DNA from 2 places in the Paenarthrobacter ureafaciens genome. Region 2 is predicted to be linked to the other one. Evidence: predicted binding sites of a transcription regulator. Region 2 holds the regulator's gene; the other holds the start of a gene.
The links. Region 2 encodes LexA, which represses DNA repair genes until DNA is damaged. Its sites were predicted from a motif close to TCGAACANNTGTTCGA; they were not measured.

Region 1: the regulator LexA is predicted to act here: its motif matches at 2,897-2,912, upstream of AUR_RS09275 (shikimate dehydrogenase).

What each region holds. Positions count from the first base shown of each region.
Region 1 is NZ_SBHM01000007.1:1,076,886-1,085,625, forward strand. It holds gene AUR_RS09270 (bifunctional sugar phosphate isomerase/epimerase/4-hydroxyphenylpyruvate dioxygenase family protein) at 28-1,908, opposite strand; gene AUR_RS09275 (shikimate dehydrogenase) at 1,908-2,804, opposite strand; gene AUR_RS09280 (IclR family transcriptional regulator) at 3,056-3,826, opposite strand; gene AUR_RS09285 (MFS transporter) at 4,029-5,351, shown strand; gene AUR_RS09290 (FG-GAP repeat domain-containing protein) at 5,420-8,215, opposite strand; gene AUR_RS09295 (hypothetical protein) at 8,494-8,730, shown strand.
Region 2 is NZ_SBHM01000007.1:2,891,869-2,900,608, forward strand. It holds gene hflX (GTPase HflX) at 1-1,074, shown strand, start outside; gene AUR_RS17570 (ATP-dependent DNA helicase) at 1,067-3,124, shown strand; gene lexA (transcriptional repressor LexA) at 3,121-3,867, opposite strand; gene AUR_RS17580 (LysM peptidoglycan-binding domain-containing protein) at 4,208-4,564, shown strand; gene AUR_RS17585 (histidinol-phosphate transaminase) at 4,643-5,746, shown strand; gene hisB (imidazoleglycerol-phosphate dehydratase HisB) at 5,807-6,433, shown strand; gene hisH (imidazole glycerol phosphate synthase subunit HisH) at 6,430-7,194, shown strand; gene AUR_RS20350 (hypothetical protein) at 7,195-7,353, shown strand; gene priA (bifunctional 1-(5-phosphoribosyl)-5-((5-phosphoribosylamino)methylideneamino)imidazole-4-carboxamide isomerase/phosphoribosylanthranilate isomerase PriA) at 7,385-8,128, shown strand; gene AUR_RS17605 (SseB family protein) at 8,128-8,740, shown strand, end outside.

The DNA.
Region 1 (8,740 bases), 1.8 Mb from region 2:
TCAACTTCGTTGTCAGGGTGCAGGCAGCTATGCCCGGTGGAGTGAGTCGTATTGGACGGCGTGGCGGACTGGCGCGTTCGGGGCTCCGTAACCGTCGTAGTTGCCCCGGCGCTCCACCATTTCGAAGAACACGCTGCCCACGGTGGCGGTGTAGAAGTGGAGGAATTCACCGTTGGCGTCCCGGTCATACAGGAGGTTGAGCTCCTTGAGGGTGGCCAGGAAACCCGGTTCAAGATCGAACCGCGCGTCCAAGTCCTCGTAGTAGTTGGCCGGAATCTGCAGGAACTCAAGGCCGCGTTCCTGTGCTGACCGGGCTGTTGCCACAAGGTCATCCACGGCGAAGGCGATGTGTTCCTGGTAAGTCTTTGGCGCTGACGCCTGCTGCACGGGCGCCAGGTTCAGCACCAGCCGGACCGCGCCGTTGCTGGCCTGCATTACCTGCGAGCGCACCAAGCCGCTGGGGCTGGGTACCTCGGCGAACGGCTGCGGTTCCAGGGCGAGGGCGCTGGTGTAGAAGAGGACGGCTTCGTCGAAGTGTTGCCAGGGCTGTGCGAGGTTTACGTGGTCAATGACTGCTGTTTGGGCTGCCCGCGGGTGCTCCAGCCCTTCGCCGAATTCCTGCGTCCACGCCGCTGTGCCGTCTGGGCTGCCTTGGCAGAGGAAGATCTCGGTGGAGTCCGGGGCGGAGATGCCTTGGAATACTTCTTCGTCTGCCTGGACCTTGCGGGACACCACTGGCGCCTTGAGTTGCTGGGCGCGGGCGGAGGCAATCACTGGGGAGTCGACGTCGAACCCCAAAGCGGCGATAGCCGGTTCCGTGTGCAAGGCCGCTTGTTCGTTGATGATCACGCGGGCCTGGCCCATGGTCCAGAGTTGGACGTCCTTGGTGCGGTGCCGGCCCTCGAACTCGAAGCCAAGCTGGCCCAGGAGTTTTTCCAGCTGCGCGGTGTCGTCGGCCTTGACCTCGGCGAAGTTGAACCCGGCGGGCTCGTTCACCTTGGGCAGGGTGGCCAGTTCCATGGGATAACGACGGCGGCCGGCGGCTTTTTGTTCGGATGTCCCGGCGGCGGCGGTTTCTGCGGAGGTGCCCGCCAGCCACTTGGCGCTCTGTTCCTCCAGCCAGATGAGTGAGCGCATGGCATCCACGGCCGTGCGCTCCACGTCCGACTGGCGGAACACGTCATTGAACACCTCCAGGGACACCGGTCCCGTGTAGCCTGCCCGGACCACGTGGCCCATGAACTTGGCGAGTTCGAACTGGCCCTCCCCGGGGAAAACCCGGTAGTGGCGGCTCCAGGACAGCACGTCCATGGAGAGCTTGGGGGCGTCGGCCACCTGGACAAAGAAAATCTTGTCCGCGTTGATGTCCTCGATGGGCGCGGTGTCCCAATCGCGGGAAAGGATGTGGAACGAGTCCAGGCACGTGCCCAGGTTGGGGTGGTCCACTGCCTCCACCAGGCGGTAGGCGTGCTCGTAGTCGTTGACGTGCTTGCCCCATGCCAGGGCCTCGTAGGCCACCTTGACGCCGTGGTCCCCCGCCAGTGCGGCAAGCTGCGCGAGCTGTTCTGCCCGCAGTTGGTCATCGTCGATCGTGGCCGTCGCCACGTTGGAGCAGACCAGGATGGTGTCCATGCCCAGGCGCGCCATGAGCTTGAACTTGGCCTCGGCCCGCTTGAGGTTGGCTTTCAGCAGGTCCGGAGTGACGCCGTCGAAATCGCGGAACGGCTGGTAGAGGTCCAGGCCCAAGCCGAGGTCGGCGGCCATCTTGCGGATATCTTCAGGACTGAGCGGCGACGTGACCAGGTCCTGCTCAAAGATCTCGATGCCGTCGAAGCCCGCAATGGCGCAGGCCTGCATCTTCTCTTTCAGGGTGCCGGACAGGCAGACGGTGGCGATCCCGGTGCGCATCAGTGGGCCGCCTTCACGAGTGCCGATTCTTCGGTGGCGATGAGCTCAAGGAAGTGTTCACGCATGCGGTCGCGGTCGGCGTCTTTGCCGGTGAAGAGCTTGAAAGCGTCCGCCGCCTGGCCGACTGCCATCCGGCCGCCGTCGAGCACGTCGCAACCCTTGGCGCGCGCTTCGCGGACCAGTTGCGTTTCGATAGGGCGATAGACGATGTCCGCCACCCAGTGGCGGGGTTCCAGCAGCCCGATGTCGAGCGGCAGTCCGGGATGGGCTGCCATGCCGATCGGGGTGCAGTGGACCAGGCCGTCGGCGAGGGGCATGAGGTTTTGCAGGGCGGCCGGCGTGTGCGCGGTGACATTCGCGACCGGGAAAAGTCCGCTGAGCTCAGTGGCACGCTCGGCCGCGCGGTTGGCGTCCATGTCCACAAGGTCCAGATGCTTGACGCCGGCTTTGAGGAGTGCATAGGCGACGGCGGACCCGGCACCTCCCGCGCCCAACTGGACGACGCGGTCCAGCTTCGCTGCCGGCAGTCCGTCGGTGAGCGCCGAACCGAAGCCGGAGAAGTCCGTGTTGTGGCCGATGAAGCGGCCGTCCCGGATCAGGACGGTGTTGACGGCACCCAGGCGATCGGCGTCGTCGGACACTTCATCAAGGTGCTGCAGCACCAGCTGCTTGCACGGGTGCGTGATATTAAGGCCGTTGAAGCCCATGCGGCCGGCGGCTGTGAGGAGATCCCCGACGGCGGTTGCCGGCAACGCGAGATCCAGAAGGTCGATGGGGCGGTACAGCAAGCGAAGGCCCTGCACATCGGCCTCGCGTTCATGCATGGGCGGAGTCAGCGACGGCATGACGCCTTCGCCTATCAGGCCCACCAAAACGGATTCGGCTCGGTTGCTCATCCTCAAGCTCCTTTTACTTCGGCACCGCGGACTTTGGATTTTCTGAGTCCACGGAGCCGGGTGATATCGAGATTACTACAAATGTTCATATTCCGCACGTATGTTCTTATAGCGAACATTTCCAGCGTGCGCACCCAACCAAGTCGCAGTTAAGCGCGTTTAGAGGGGTCAAAACGCGCACTAATGCGACCTAGTTGGGTGGGGGTAGGTGGGTGGGGTCGGTGGGGTTGGCATGGGCGGGGTGGGGTGGGTTAGCGCTGGGGCAGGCGGGCCGCCAGCTCGGCTGCGGCCTCCTGCAAGGTAGGGACGTGTGAAACCAGCTCCTCCATGGTCATTCGGAAGACCGGCACAGCGACGGCCACGGAAGCGAATGCGTTGCCCTGGGCGTTGAGGACGGGGACTGCGACTGCGCGCATGCCGATCTCGTTCTCTTCATCCATGACCGCGTAGCCCTGGCGCCGGACCTGCTCGATCTCCTCGCGGAATTTGTCGCGGTCCGTGATGGAGTGTTCCGTCAGCGGATCCAAGGGAAGTTCTTCCAGGAGCCGCTTCCGCTCGACCTCCTCCTCGAAGGCGACGATCGCCTTGCCCACGGAGGTGGTGTGCAGCGCGCCGAGATGCCCGGGGTCACTGGTTACGCGGAAAGTCTTGGGCCCGTCCACCTTATTGACCGTCAAGTGGTGGTCTCCATCGCGAACCGAGAGGATAGTGGCCTCATGGGTGCGTTCGGTGACCCGCTGCAGGACCGGGAGCGCCGTGGCCGCGAAGCCATGGTGGTTGGAAACGCGCTGCCCCAGCTGGAACACGCGCAGTCCAAGATGGTAGCGACGCCCGTCCGGCTCATAGTCCACAAAGCCGTCGCGGGTGAGCGAACCCAGCAGCCGATACGTGGTGCTGAACGGCAACTCGGCCGCCCTGGCCAGATCTGCGGCGCTCGCCCCCTTCGGCTCGTCACCCAGCAGAACAAGCAGGCTCAGCGCCTTGCCCACCATGTCCGTTTTTGTGCCCTCTTTCACATTCATGGTTCGATGCTCTCATATGGTGAGAGCTATTTCTAGATAGTGGTGACATCTCTTGACAAGTGACCGCTCTCACAGCCAGTATTGCTGTATTGCACAAGTAGCTCTCACCATGTGGTTACTTTTGGGACGATCCGGCCGCACCTAGCCCTCGATCTCCCGCAGAAGCTTGATCCGCGACATCGTCGTCACAGAAGGAACTCCCATGAGCCAAACAATGCCGTCAGCGACGCCCGGCACTGAAACCACCACCGGCACTCCCAAGAAAGCGGCCCTCGCCAGCTTCCTTGGCAGCGCGGTGGAGTACTACGACTTCTTTATCTTCGGTTCGGCAGCGGCGCTGATCTTCCCGCATGTGTTCTTCCCGGACGCCGACGCCAACGCAGCCATCATGTCTTTCGCCACCTTCGGCTTCGCTTACGTTGCCCGCCCGGTGGGAGCGATCATCCTGGGCCACTTCGGGGACAGGATCGGCCGTCAGAAAGTCCTCATGTTCACCCTGGTGCTTATGGGTGCCGCAACCTTCGTGATCGGATGCCTTCCTGACTTCAAGACCATCGGCTGGTGGGCCCCGGTCCTGCTGGTGCTGGCACGGCTGGCCCAAGGCCTTTCGGCCGCAGGCGAGCAAGCCGGCGCTTCGTCGATGACCCTTGAGCACGCTCCGGACAACCGGCGTTCCTTCTTCACCTCCTGGACCCTCACGGGCACCCAGGGCGGTCAGATCCTTGCCGCCCTCGTCTTCATCCCCGTGGTGGCCCTCCCGGACGAGATCAAGTACGGCATCGGCTGGCGCATCCCGTTCTGGCTCAGCGCGGTTGTTGTGATCGTGGCCTACTTCATCCGCCGCACCCTGCACGAGCCCCCGGCCTTCGCAGAAGCCAAGAAGCACAACCAGATCGCCAAGCTTCCCGTGGCCGACCTCCTGAAGCTGCACTGGCGCGACGTCCTGCGCGTTGTGTGCTGCGCGTTCATCGCTGCGGTGAGCACCGTGTTCGGCACCCTGGCCATCAAGTACGCACAGGATGTGGCCCACGTGAGCAGCACCATCACGCTGTGGCTCGTGGTGGTGGCCAACGTGGTTGCCCTGGGTACGCAGCCGCTCTTCGGCACCCTGGCTGACAAGATTGGCCGGAAGCCCGTCTTCATCTACGGCGCTATTGCCAGTGCCATCATGACTCCCGTGTTCCTGCTGACGCTCGAATCCGGAAACGTCCCCCTGATGTTCCTGGTGTCAGTCGTCTTCTTCTCATTCGGTTACGCCGCAGCGAACGCCGTCTGGCCTTCCTTCTACGGTGAAATGTTCAGCACCAAGGTTCGGTTCTCCGGTTTGGCCATCGGCACGCAGCTCGGCTTCCTCATGGCCGGTTTCGCTCCGGCAATTGTCACGGCCATGGGTGGCACCAAGCCCGGCGGCTGGGTACAGATCTCCATCTTCAGCGGAATCATCTGTGCCATTGCCGCAGTCTCCGCCCTGACTGCCCGCGAATCAGCGAAGGTACCAACCGCGGAACTGGGCCTGCGCAAGTAGACCGCCCCAAAAAAAACGTTCGCCTCCCGGTTCACGAAGAACCGGGGGCGAACGTTTTCTGTGTACTCCTACAGGGGATTCAGTTTCACCGGCTGGAACTTACCCCCACCGGTCCCGGCGTACAGGAGCAAAGTTCCGTCGCCGGCTACTCCAACCACCGACGGGTTGCCGGTACCCGTGAAGCCATTGCCCAGAGCGGCGATGCTGGAGAACATGTTCCAGCCGGATCCCAGGTTCATTCGGGAAAGGAAGCCACCCGAACCGTTGCCCGGGTAGAGCCACAACCCCCCGTCGGAAGCACGGCCCAGCAGGTCTTCGCGGCCGTCGCCGTTGAAGTCCCCTGCCTGGAGGACCAGGTTGAACATGTTCCATCCGGTGCCGATCTGCTTCCGCGCAAGGAAACCACCGGCGCCGTCACCCGGATAGAGCCACAACACGCCGTCCGAAGTCTGCCCAACGATGTCGGCTTTACCGTCGCCGGAGAAGTCGCCCGGCGCCAGCAGCTGCGTGAAACCCTGCCAGCCCATCCCGATCTGCCGACGGGCAAAGAACTTCCCCTTGCCATCGGTCGGGTAGAGCCAGAGCGTCCCGTCAGGGGCCCGGCCCACCAAATCCGGCCGCGAATCGCCGTCGAAATCTCCGGCACTAAGGATGGTGTCGAACATGTTCCAGCCCGACCCCACCTGCACCCGCGGCAGGAAACCACCGGAACCGTTGCCCGGATACAGCCATAGCGCGCCGTCCTTGCTTCGCGCCAGGACGTCCGCCACGCGGTCGCCGTTGAAGTCGCCCGCTTCCCACACCTGGTCGAAGGCGGTCCAGCCGGTGCCGATCGCCAGACGATCGGCGAAGCCGCTGCCGTCACCCGGGTAGATCGTCATGGCGCCGCCCGCCGCAGCGGCCAGCACGTCGTCGGACTTGTCCCTTGTCAGGTCCTCGCCACCGATCAGGTCGCCCGCGCTGTTCCAACCACTTCCGACGGCGGCTCGCGGCAAGAAGCCACCCTTGCCGTTGCCGGGGTAGACATAGAGGGTACCGTCGCCGGCGCGGCCAAGAAGCCCTGCGGATCCGCCGCCGAATGAACCCGCCGGTGCGAGGGTGTTGAAGACATCCCAGCCCTGGCCCAGCAGCACCTGGCTTTGGAATCCACCGAAACCGTCCCCCGGGTACAACCAGAGACGCCCGTCCGGACTGGAGGCGATAACGTCGGCGCGGCCGTCCCCGGAGAAATCGCCCGGTGCTACCAGCTGGGTGAATCCTTGCCAGCCGAATCCCACTTGGCTCCGGGAGAGGAAGCCGCCCTTTCCGTTGCCCGGGTAGAGCCAGAGCCCGCCGTCGCTGGTCCGGGCGAGGACGTCAGCGAAACCGTCACCGTTGAAGTCCGCAGTGCCGAAAACCGCGTTGAAAATGCCCCAACCGGAACCGATCTGGACAGGATCGGCGAGCCGGTTTCCCGGCAGTCCGCGGAACAGCAGGAGGGAACCGTCGGCCTCGCGGGAGATGACATCGGCGAGCTTGTCGCCGTCGAAGTCGCCGGCCGAGAACCGCATCCGCGTCTTGAGCTTCGGATCGGCGTTGATGGTGACCGTTGCCGACGTGGCAGAAACGGAATCGATGGTCACCTGGGTGCCGGTATGGGTGGTGAAGGTCCTGCCCGCCGGCCACGAGTGGTTCTTGGCGTACCAGGGCTCGGTGAACGGAACCGTTGACGGCATGAGGATCAGCGACGACGCAATGGTCGCCCCGCCGCGTTGGACAATCTTGACGCCCTTGTTGCCCTCTTGGCCCGGGTTCTTCAAATACGAGTCATAACCCACCGGTTGCCGAAGTTCGAGGTAGTACACCTCTTTACTGACGGGGTCGGTGAATTTGATGGCACGCTGGGCGTCGGTTCCGCCCCACGGTTTGAGGGTGTAGCTCTTCACACCACCCGCGACTCCGACGTCGCGGATTTCATCGCCCCGGCCGAGCCCTGCATAGTCCCAGAACGACGAGCTGATCACAGGCTGGTTGTACTGCGCCGCGCCCATGATGTCCGTGGTGTCGCCGTATTCGCGGATGTAGCAGGAAGGATCGGTGAACCTGCCGCTGCTGTCCGTTCCCACATCTGGAACGCCGCTGCCGCACTGCAGCGCATCGGCGTGCATCAAACCGATGACGTGGCCGAACTCGTGGCTCATCACGTTGTTGGAGAAGCTGCTCAGCTGCGGCAACAGGACCCTGCCGCTGTAGCTGCCGCTGCTGTAGCCGGCGCCGAGCGCGTTGCCGGACAGGGTGGATGAGGGAATGAAGATCACCAGCGCGGTGTACGGGCTGGCCTGCCACTTCAACTCGCTGGTGATGGTGGACATGATGACGCTGTAGTGGTCAGTGGACCGCGCCTTGGACTGGAATCCGGACACCTTGCTGTCCACGGTCATCGACAGGCGATTGTTGGTCATCGCCTTCCAGTAACTGCTGGTCGAGGCCACCACCTGCTCGGCACCGGCCATGGAAACGGTGTTCGAATTGTCCGCCAGCTTCGCCGTTACCAGACGGACGCGGATATCGCCGCTGGGACCCGTGGCGGCCACGCCGTCCCGCAAGAGGGCCTCGACGTCGGAAGGTCCTTGTGCGGCCTGCGCACCTGCGCGCGGGTCACTGGACCGGGTGTCACTGCTTTGGGGGGCACCGCCTTGGGGGGCACCGCCCAACGGCGTCTCGAACACGTGGTCCGAATGGGGCGTCCCCTCGACGAACTTTACGTTCGGATTGTCCGGCGAGGGCAGCGGAACGGCCGTTGCCGGGGCTTGGGCAAAAATGAGGCTGGAGGCGAAAACCAGCAGGCCGGTGGACACGGCAATTGACCGCTGCAAGAAACCCATCAAAATCTCCCAGAGATGGAGCCTTTGGTTCCCGTGAGTCTCAAGAACCGACATCAGGGTACAGCGGCAGGCTTGCGGGCCTGCGGAAGAGGCGGCCAACCGTCGGCGCGTCTTACCGCCGCGGGCAGGTCCCGGCGTCGAGCGTGTCCGGAAACCCGGGCAGCGCGCAATGCTTACCGGGCCCTAACCATGCGGAAATACTGCGGCAACAATGCCCCGCCACACTGGAATGGCCGGCAAGCGCAGGCACCAGTTCCAGCTCCAGCCAGGAGGACACCATGCTGAAGGAAGCCAAATCCCGAACAACACGTATTCGCGCTATCAGCCAGCTCCATCGTGGAGACGAAATCGAGGCCCGACTGTCCGTTGGACCCGCTTACGATGACGTGGTCATTCGCCGCGGTCGGGTCCAGGAAACAGCCCCTGGAATCGGCGTCGTGTGGATCATGGACCACGCCTCCGGGATGAGGAAAGCCATCAATACCGACGAATGCAGTGTTTGGCGCGTCGCCTGAGCGACCCCGC
Region 2 (8,740 bases):
GCGGCAACGGGCGCAGACACCGTTGTGGTAGACACCGAGCTCTCCCCATCACAGCGCCGAGGCCTTGAAGACATCGTGAAGGTCAAGGTAGTGGACCGCACGACGCTGATCCTGGATATCTTCGCCCAGCACGCCAAGAGCCGTGAAGGCAAGGCACAGGTGGAGCTTGCCCAGCTGGAGTACCTGCTCCCGCGGCTTCGTGGCTGGGGCGAATCGATGTCCCGCCAGGCCGGTGGCCAGGTGGGTGGCGCCGGGGCCGGTATGGGCTCCCGCGGCCCCGGTGAAACCAAGATCGAACTTGATCGCCGCCGGATCCGGACACGCATGGCCAAGTTGCGGCGGGAAATCGCCGCGATGAAGCCGGCGCGCGAGACCAAGCGCGCCAACCGCCGTCGTAATTCCGTGCCGTCGGTAGCAATTGCCGGCTACACGAACGCCGGCAAGTCCTCGCTGCTCAACCGACTGACAGACGCCGGCGTCCTGGTGGAGAACGCGCTGTTCGCCACGCTTGACCCCACTGTGCGGAAGGCGCAGACCCCGGACGGCATCGGGTACACCTTGGCGGACACCGTTGGGTTCGTCCGCTCCCTCCCGACGCAGTTGGTGGAAGCGTTCCGTTCCACGCTGGAAGAAGTGGCGGACGCGGACTTGATCCTGCACGTCGTCGACGCATCACACCCGGATCCTGAAGGCCAGATCGCTGCCGTTCGGGCCGTGTTCAGCGAGGTCGACGCCCGCAAGGTTCCGGAAATCATCGTCCTGAACAAGGTGGACGTAGCCGATCCGTTCGTGGTGGAGCGCCTGAAGCAGAAGGAGCCACGCCACGCGGTTGTTTCCACCCGTACGGGGCAGGGAATACAGGAGCTTCTGGAAACCATCAGCCAGGCCATCCCCCGGCCGGGGGTGCGTTTGGAGCTGCTCATTCCGTATGAGCGCGGCGAACTGATCAACAGGCTGCACAGCCCCGATGCCGATATCCTCAGCATCGAACACGAGGAAAACGGGACGCGGGTGGTGGCGATGGTCCACGAAGGCCTGGCCGCCGAGCTGGAGTCATTCGTCACCAATGGTTGAGCAGGTGGCGGCGGAGACCGCTGAAACGGCAGGGGAGAGGTTTACCCTCGAACTGCTGGAGAAGGCTGTTGCCGGTTTGGGTGGCCAGAGCCGTCCCGGGCAGCAGGAAATGGCAAAGCATGTGACCCGGGCCATCGAGTCCGGCGAGCATCTGCTGGTCCAGGCAGGGACGGGCACAGGCAAGTCGCTGGCCTACCTGATCCCGTTGATTGCCCATTCCATGGACAGCAACAAGCCGACCCTGGTTTCCACCGCCACTTTGGCCCTCCAGACCCAGATCGTGGGCAGGGATTTGCCCCGCCTGCTGGAGACTATCACTCCCGCCTTGGCGCGCCCGGTCAACGTGGCGCTCGTCAAAGGCCGGGCGAACTACGTTTGCCTGCAGAAGCTCGAGGGAGGGTTCCCCAGCGAGGAACCCTCCGAGGGCCAGCTTTTTTCGCTCGGAGAGGACACCAGCGTGCCGCACTTTGCGGCTTCGGTGGGCGGAGCGTCGTCGCAGCTGGGCAAGGAAGTCCTCCGTCTGCGGGAGTGGGCCGGCAAGACGGCCACAGGCGACCGGGATGAGCTCATGCCCGGCGTTACGGACAGGGCGTGGAGACAGGTTTCGGTCACGTCCATGGAATGCCTGGGGGCGCAGAAGTGTCCGCTCGCCGAGGAGTGCTTCAGCGAGTTGGCACGGGCCAAGGCGGCGGAGGCGGACGTCGTGGTCACCAATCACGCGATGCTTGCCGTCAGTGCTTTCGAGGGCCTGGCCGTGCTGCCCGAGTATGACGTCGTGGTGGTCGATGAGGCCCACGAACTGCAGGACCGGGTCACGGGAGCAGTATCCGGGCAGCTGTCGGTGGCCATGGTCCACGCCGCTGCGTCCAGTGCCCGCAAGCACACAGCCATTACCGTCGACGCCTTGAATGCCGCTGCGGACCGCTTGGATCTGGCGCTGGTGGGGGTTCCCAGCGGCTTGCAGCCGAACGGCTTGAACGACGAGCTGCTCGACTGCCTCGACCAGCTGCGGGACGCCACGCGCGCCGCGCTGTCCGATTCGAAAACGGACTCCTCCAACGCCGTCGACGGCGGACGGCAGCTTGCGCGGTCGCGCCTGATGCTCATCCTGGAACTCTGCGAGAGGCTGCTCACGGCGAAGGAAAACCGGGAAGTGGTCTGGTTCTCCAGGAACGCCGCTTTCGATCCGCAGCAGGGCTACTCCCAGCCCGATGACTCCGCACCTGCGCTCATCAACGTCGCACCGCTGAGCGTCGCAGGGCGTCTCCGTGAAGGACTGTTTGCCGATCACACAGTGGTGTTGACGTCCGCTACGCTCGCCATCGGCTCGGCCTTCGAACCGGCCGCCGGCGGATTGGGGCTGATGGGTGACGGCGCGCCCAGCTGGACAGGGCTGGACGTCGGGTCCCCCTTCGACTACCCCAAGCAGGGTGTCTTGTATGTCGCCCAGCACCTGCCGAAGCCGGGCAGGGGCACGTCGCCGGAAGCCCTGGACGAACTCGAAGACCTCATTCGGGCATCCGGTGGGGGAGCGCTGTGCCTTTTCTCCTCGCGGCGCGCGGCGGAAGAAGCGGCTGATGCCATGCGGTCGCGTTTGGATGTGGACATCCTGTGCCAGGGAGAATCCACCATGGCGGCGCTTGTGAAGCAATTCTCCGATGAACCGGACACCTGTCTCTTCGGCACCATGTCCCTGTGGCAGGGAGTGGATGTTCCGGGTGGTACCTGCCGCCTGGTTGTCATCGACCGCATCCCCTTCCCGCGGCCGGACGATCCGCTCATGACCGCACGCTCCCGGGCGGTGGCACAGTCCGGTGGTAACGGATTCATGGCGGTCTCAGCAACGCATGCGGCCATTAGGTTGGCGCAGGGCGCCGGGCGCCTTATCCGGTCGACAGGGGACAAAGGCGTGGTTGCCGTTCTTGACTCCCGGCTCTCCACGGAAAGGTACGGAGGCTTCCTGCGTGCCGCACTCCCGCCATTCTGGACGACGACGGACCGCAAGGTAGTGCAGGGAGCTTTGGGGCGGTTGGCGAAGCAGGACCCCTAGAGGGAGCGCAGCACCGAAACGACCTTGCCCATGATGGTGGCTTGATCGCCGAGGATGGGTTCGTACTGGGTGTTTTGGGGGAGCAGCCAGGTGTGCCCGTCGCGCTGGCGGAAGGTCTTGACGGTCGCTTCGTCATCAAGGAGGGCGGCCACGATGTCGCCGTTGACGGCGTCGTTCTGACGGCGGACCACCACCCAGTCGCCGTCGCAGATCGCGGCATCGATCATCGAGTCACCAGCGACTTTGAGCATGAACAGTTCGCCGTGGCCAACCAATTGCCGGGGGAGCGGGACGACGTCCTCGACGGATTGATCGGCGAGGATAGGGCCGCCGGCCGCGATCCGTCCTACCAAGGGCACCATGGCGGTGTCACTGGCAGTTGCCAGCGCGGTGACATCCATGCCGCCGCTGCTGAGCAGTGTGCCGGGAGCCTCCACCCCGGGAATGCCGGCGCCGCTGTCCAACGTCAGGGGCATGAGGACTTCCATGGCACGCGGTCGCTTGGGATCACGGCGGAGGTAACCAAGCTTCTCCAGCTGGGATAGCTGATGGGTAACGCTGGAGAGACTGGCGAGGCCGACGGTATCCCCGATCTCGCGCATGCTGGGTGGATACCCGTTGTCATTGACCGACCGCTGGATGGTCTCGAGGATTTTCTTCTGCCGGACGGTGAGGCTCTTGGGGGCTTTGGGGGCCTGTTGGCTGCGCAGGGATGCCCTGCCTCCTGTGGCTTTTGCTGCCATGTTCGCCAATGCCCTTCCGTTCCGCCCCGGGCCTGGTCCGTTGCTGCCCGAAGATGCCGGGCCCAAAAATGTCAGACCCTCCTGATGCACTGAATCTGTGCCTGTTTCTTCACTCAAACGTAGGTCAGGCACGGGCGTTTATCAAACATTTGTTCTAGCGAGTCTCGACACCATTCGTTGATAAGTGCTAAAAATGTCATAGCAAGGTTCGAATATGTGTTCTATAAGCCGTTGTCGATGTTCGAAGGATGTTCGAACGCCGGCGCGGAGTGCACACAGAGAATTGGCAAGCCTGCGCGGTTCCGCCGGCGCAGGCAATCCTTCAGGAGGGCTCAGGCTCATGTCCGCTGTTACGTTCCACGATTTCCGCTCCATCCCCGCCCCGGCGCGCATCAGGCTGACGCGGCGCGGCAGGATGGTCTTCTTCGGCATTCCCGCAATGCTCCTCGTTGCCGCCCTCCTCAGCCTGGCGGGCTTCCTCAACTCGCCGGCAAAGGCATCGGACAGCCAGGCGCAGCTTCAGCCTCCTGTCGCAGTGAGCGTGACCGTCCAGCCGGGTCAGTCCCTCTGGGGAATCGCGGGAGCTGCTGCGCCGGAACGTGACCCCCGCGACGTGATTGCGGAAATCATCGAGCTCAATGATCTCCGCGGAGGCCGTATCCAGCCCGGCCAGCAGCTGTTCGTCCCTGCCGGCTAGCCCACCGGAAAGGTTCCCAAGGGCCAGGCTCGGTGTCACAGTTACAGGGCACTTCGGCCGGACCCTTAAACTGTTGTAGTGACTGACCAGCTTGAGCGACTCGACCGACTTCCCCTCCGGACCAACCTGCGTGGACTAAGCCCCTATGGCGCTCCGCAGCTTGATGTCCCGATTTTGCTCAACGTGAACGAAAACACCCATGGTGTTCCTGCCGATGTTCAGGCGGCCATCACCGAAGCCGTCGCGGCGGCGGCCACCGGGCTCAATCGCTACCCGGACCGTGAATTCACCGAACTCCGGGAAGCGCTGGCAGAGTACCTCGGCCATGGACTTACTCCCGGCAACATCTGGGCGGCCAACGGCTCAAACGAAGTTCTGCAGCAGATACTCCAGGCCTTCGGGGGCCCCGGCCGTAAAGCGTTGGGCTTCCCGCCCACGTATTCCATGTATCCGTTGCTTGCCAGCGGAACCGATACCGAATACGTCCTCGGTGTCCGGGCGGATGACTACGGTCTGGATGCAGCCTCAGCGGCCAGGCAGGTCGCCGAAACCGGCGCCAACATCGTCTTCCTTTGCTCCCCGAACAACCCGACGGGTACCGGCCTTGGGCTGGACGTCGTGGAGGCCGTCTATGAAGCGGGTGAAGCCAGCCAGGCAATCGTGATCGTGGACGAGGCCTATCACGAGTTCGCCCACGACAACACCCCGAGCGCCTTGACCCTGTTGCCCGGGAGGGAGCGCTTGATCGTCTCCCGGACCATGAGCAAGGCTTTCGCTCTTGCCGGAGCCCGGTTGGGTTACATGGCAGCTGCTCCCGAGGTGACCGATGCGATCAGGCTTGTCCGCTTGCCCTACCACCTCTCTGCCGTCACGCAGGCTACTGCCCTCGCCGCTCTGCGTCACCGCGAGGCCCTGATGGCCGACGTCGAGGATATCAAGGTGCAGCGGGACCGGATCGTGACAGAGCTCCTTCGAATGGGCCTCAAGCCCGCGGCGTCGGACTCCAACTATGTGTTCTTCGGCGGCTTGGAGAACCCGCACGAGGTATGGCAGGGCTTGCTTGATGCCGGCGTGCTGATCCGGGACGTCGGTATCCCCGGCCACCTGCGCGTCACGGCCGGGACCGAGGCGGAAACCACGGCCTTCCTGGAAGCGCTGGAGTCCCTTCTGGAATCCAAGTAGTCCCTGGCCCAACTAGACTTGTCCATAGATCCACCCCTCTGTTTGAAGGACGTTCCCCCCATGAGCGAAACCGGTTCAACGCCGTCCGCTGCCCGTACCGCGCGCATGGAGCGCACCACCAGCGAATCCTCCGTGCTGGTGGAGATCAACCTCGACGGCTCCGGCGTCTCCGATATCAGCACATCGGTGCCGTTCTACGACCACATGCTAACGGCGTTGTGCAAGCACTCGCTCATCGACATGACCGTGAAGGCTACGGGCGATACCCACATTGATGCCCACCACACGGTGGAAGACGTGGCTATCACTTTCGGAGAGGTCCTGCGCACGGCCTTGGGCAACAAGGCCGGAATCCGTCGTTTCGGCGAAGCCACCGTTCCCCTCGATGAAGCGCTGGCGCACGCGGTCGTGGATGTGTCCGGCAGGCCCTACCTCGTCCACGGCGGCGAGCCGGCCGGGCAGGAATACCACTTGATCGGCGGACACTTCACTGGATCCCTGACACGTCACGTCTTCGAGGCCATCACTCTCCACGCCGGCATCTGCCTCCACATGAACGTCCTGGCCGGTCGGGATCCCCACCACATCGTGGAGGCCCAGTTCAAGGCCTTCGCCCGCGCGCTGCGTGCCGCCGTTGAGTCCGATCCGCGCGTGGAGGGCATACCCTCCACGAAGGGAGCACTATGAGCAACCAGATCCTCAAGGACGGAGCCGTAGCCGATGCCTCGGCTACGGCCAAGCCGGAGTCTCCCGAGGGTAAACCGACAGTTACGGTACTGGACTACGGTTCCGGTAACGTGCGCTCGGCCGTGCGTGCACTCGAACGCGCCGGAGCGCATGTGATCCTCAGCTCCAAGCCGGAAGATGTCCTTAATGCCGACGGCCTGGTGGTCCCCGGTGTGGGTGCCTTCGAAACCGTCATGAAGGAATTGAAGGCCGTTGACGGTATCCGCATGATCGGCCGTCGTGTGGCAGGCGGACGTCCCGTGCTGGGCATTTGCGTTGGCCTCCAGGTCCTGTTCGAGGCAGGCGTGGAGCACGGCACCGAATCCGAAGGCATGGGCGAGTGGCCGGGCAAGGTGGAACTCCTCCCGGCCCCGGTTGTTCCGCACATGGGATGGAACACTGTGGATGTGCCCGAGGGGTCCAGGCTTTTTGACGGCGTGGAAGGCGAACGTTTCTACTTCGTCCACTCCTACGGCGTCCAGGAATGGAACTTCGACGTCGTCCAGCCGCGGATGGCACCACCGAAGGTGACGTGGGCCGAACACGGTGCCCGCTTCATTGCCGCCGTGGAGAACGGGCCGCTGTGCGCTACGCAGTTCCACCCGGAGAAGTCCGGCGACGCCGGGGCACGGTTGCTGCGCAACTGGGTGGACGGCCTGAGGAAGCCGCAGGCCGAAAGCACCGCGCCCGCGGGCAGCGACGGATCCGAAGGCGCCGCCTGAATGTGGTCCGTAGTCCTCATGGGCCTGGCCGGGCTTCTGGTGGGTGGCGGCATTTCCTTCCACCAACAGAAGAAGCCCCGCTGGGTTTCCATATCTTTCTACGTGCTGGCCGGGATGTCCCTGCTCGCTGCGTATCTCCTGACGCTCCCCGGTAAATAAGCCCGCGCTCCCACCAACTGCAAGGACACTCATGACTTCCTCCACCCAGCCCGTACTGGAACTCCTGCCCGCCGTCGACATCGTCGACGGCCAGGCGGTCCGCCTCCTCCAAGGCGAAGCAGGATCCGAAACCAGCTACGGAACGCCGCTGGAAGCTGCCCTGAACTGGCAGGAAGCCGGCGCCGAATGGGTTCACATGGTGGACCTGGATGCCGCGTTCGGACGCGGGAACAACGCCGACCTCATCAGCGAGGTTGTCTCGCAGTTGACGGTAAAGGTGGAACTGTCCGGCGGCCTGCGTGACGACGAATCGCTGGAACGGGCACTCGGCCTCGGAGTGGCCCGGGTCAACCTCGGCACGGCCGCCCTTGAGAACCCGGAGTGGACCCGCCGCGCCATTGAGCGCTTCGGCGACAAGATCGCCGTCGGACTTGATGTCCGCGGAACCACCCTTGCAGGCCGCGGCTGGACCAAAGAGGGCGGTGACCTCTGGGAGGTACTGGGCCGACTGGAAGATGCCGGCTGCGCGCGCTACGTAGTGACCGATGTCACCAAGGACGGCACCTTGCAGGGCCCCAACGTCGACCTCCTGCGCCGAATGGTGGAAAAGACCGGCAAACCGGTGGTTGCCTCGGGCGGCATTTCCAGCCTGGAGGACCTCCGGGTCCTCCGAGAATTGGTCCCGCTGGGCGTTGAGGGCGCGATCGTGGGTAAGGCTCTGTACGCCGGCGCCTTCACCCTGCCCGAAGCCCTGGACGTTGCCGGCCGCCGCTGATGCCGGAAAACCAAGCACCCCGACGCGAACTGCCGGGCCACATCGCCGCGGCACTGGCAGGTGCCGGGGGAGCGACTGATTCCGCAGGGCAACCGTGGGCCGGGCGCAGCCTGAGCGGGGACGCCGCGAAAATCCACAACTTCGAGGACGACGACGGATCAGCCGACGCCGGCTACCTTGCCGCTGTCCGGTCCCTTCTTGACGGTTCGGGCAGCGAGGCGGCCGTCGTTGCATCGCTCGCGACCGCGAGGGTCTTCGTTCCGGTGGTCGCCACGCTCGCCGAGGAAGCTGAAGGGGTGGATGGCCTCCACGCCGACAAGCAGGCCGACATGGCGTTGGTCACCCTCAGGGCGCCGGACGGGCGCACGGCAATGCCCGTGTTCACCTCGTCCGCTGCACTCGAGAAGTGGCATGCGGGGGCACGGCCGGTAGCTGTCTACGCTGCCCGTGCTGCCCTTTCCGCAGTTTCCGAGGATGCCCAGTTGCTGGTCCTGGATCCCGGGTCGGAGTTCACGTTCGTGGTCCGCCGTCCGGCCGTGTGGGCGTTGGCGCAGCAGCGGGACTGGACGCCGTCGTACCAGGATGATCAACTGGAGTCGGCTCTCGCTTCTT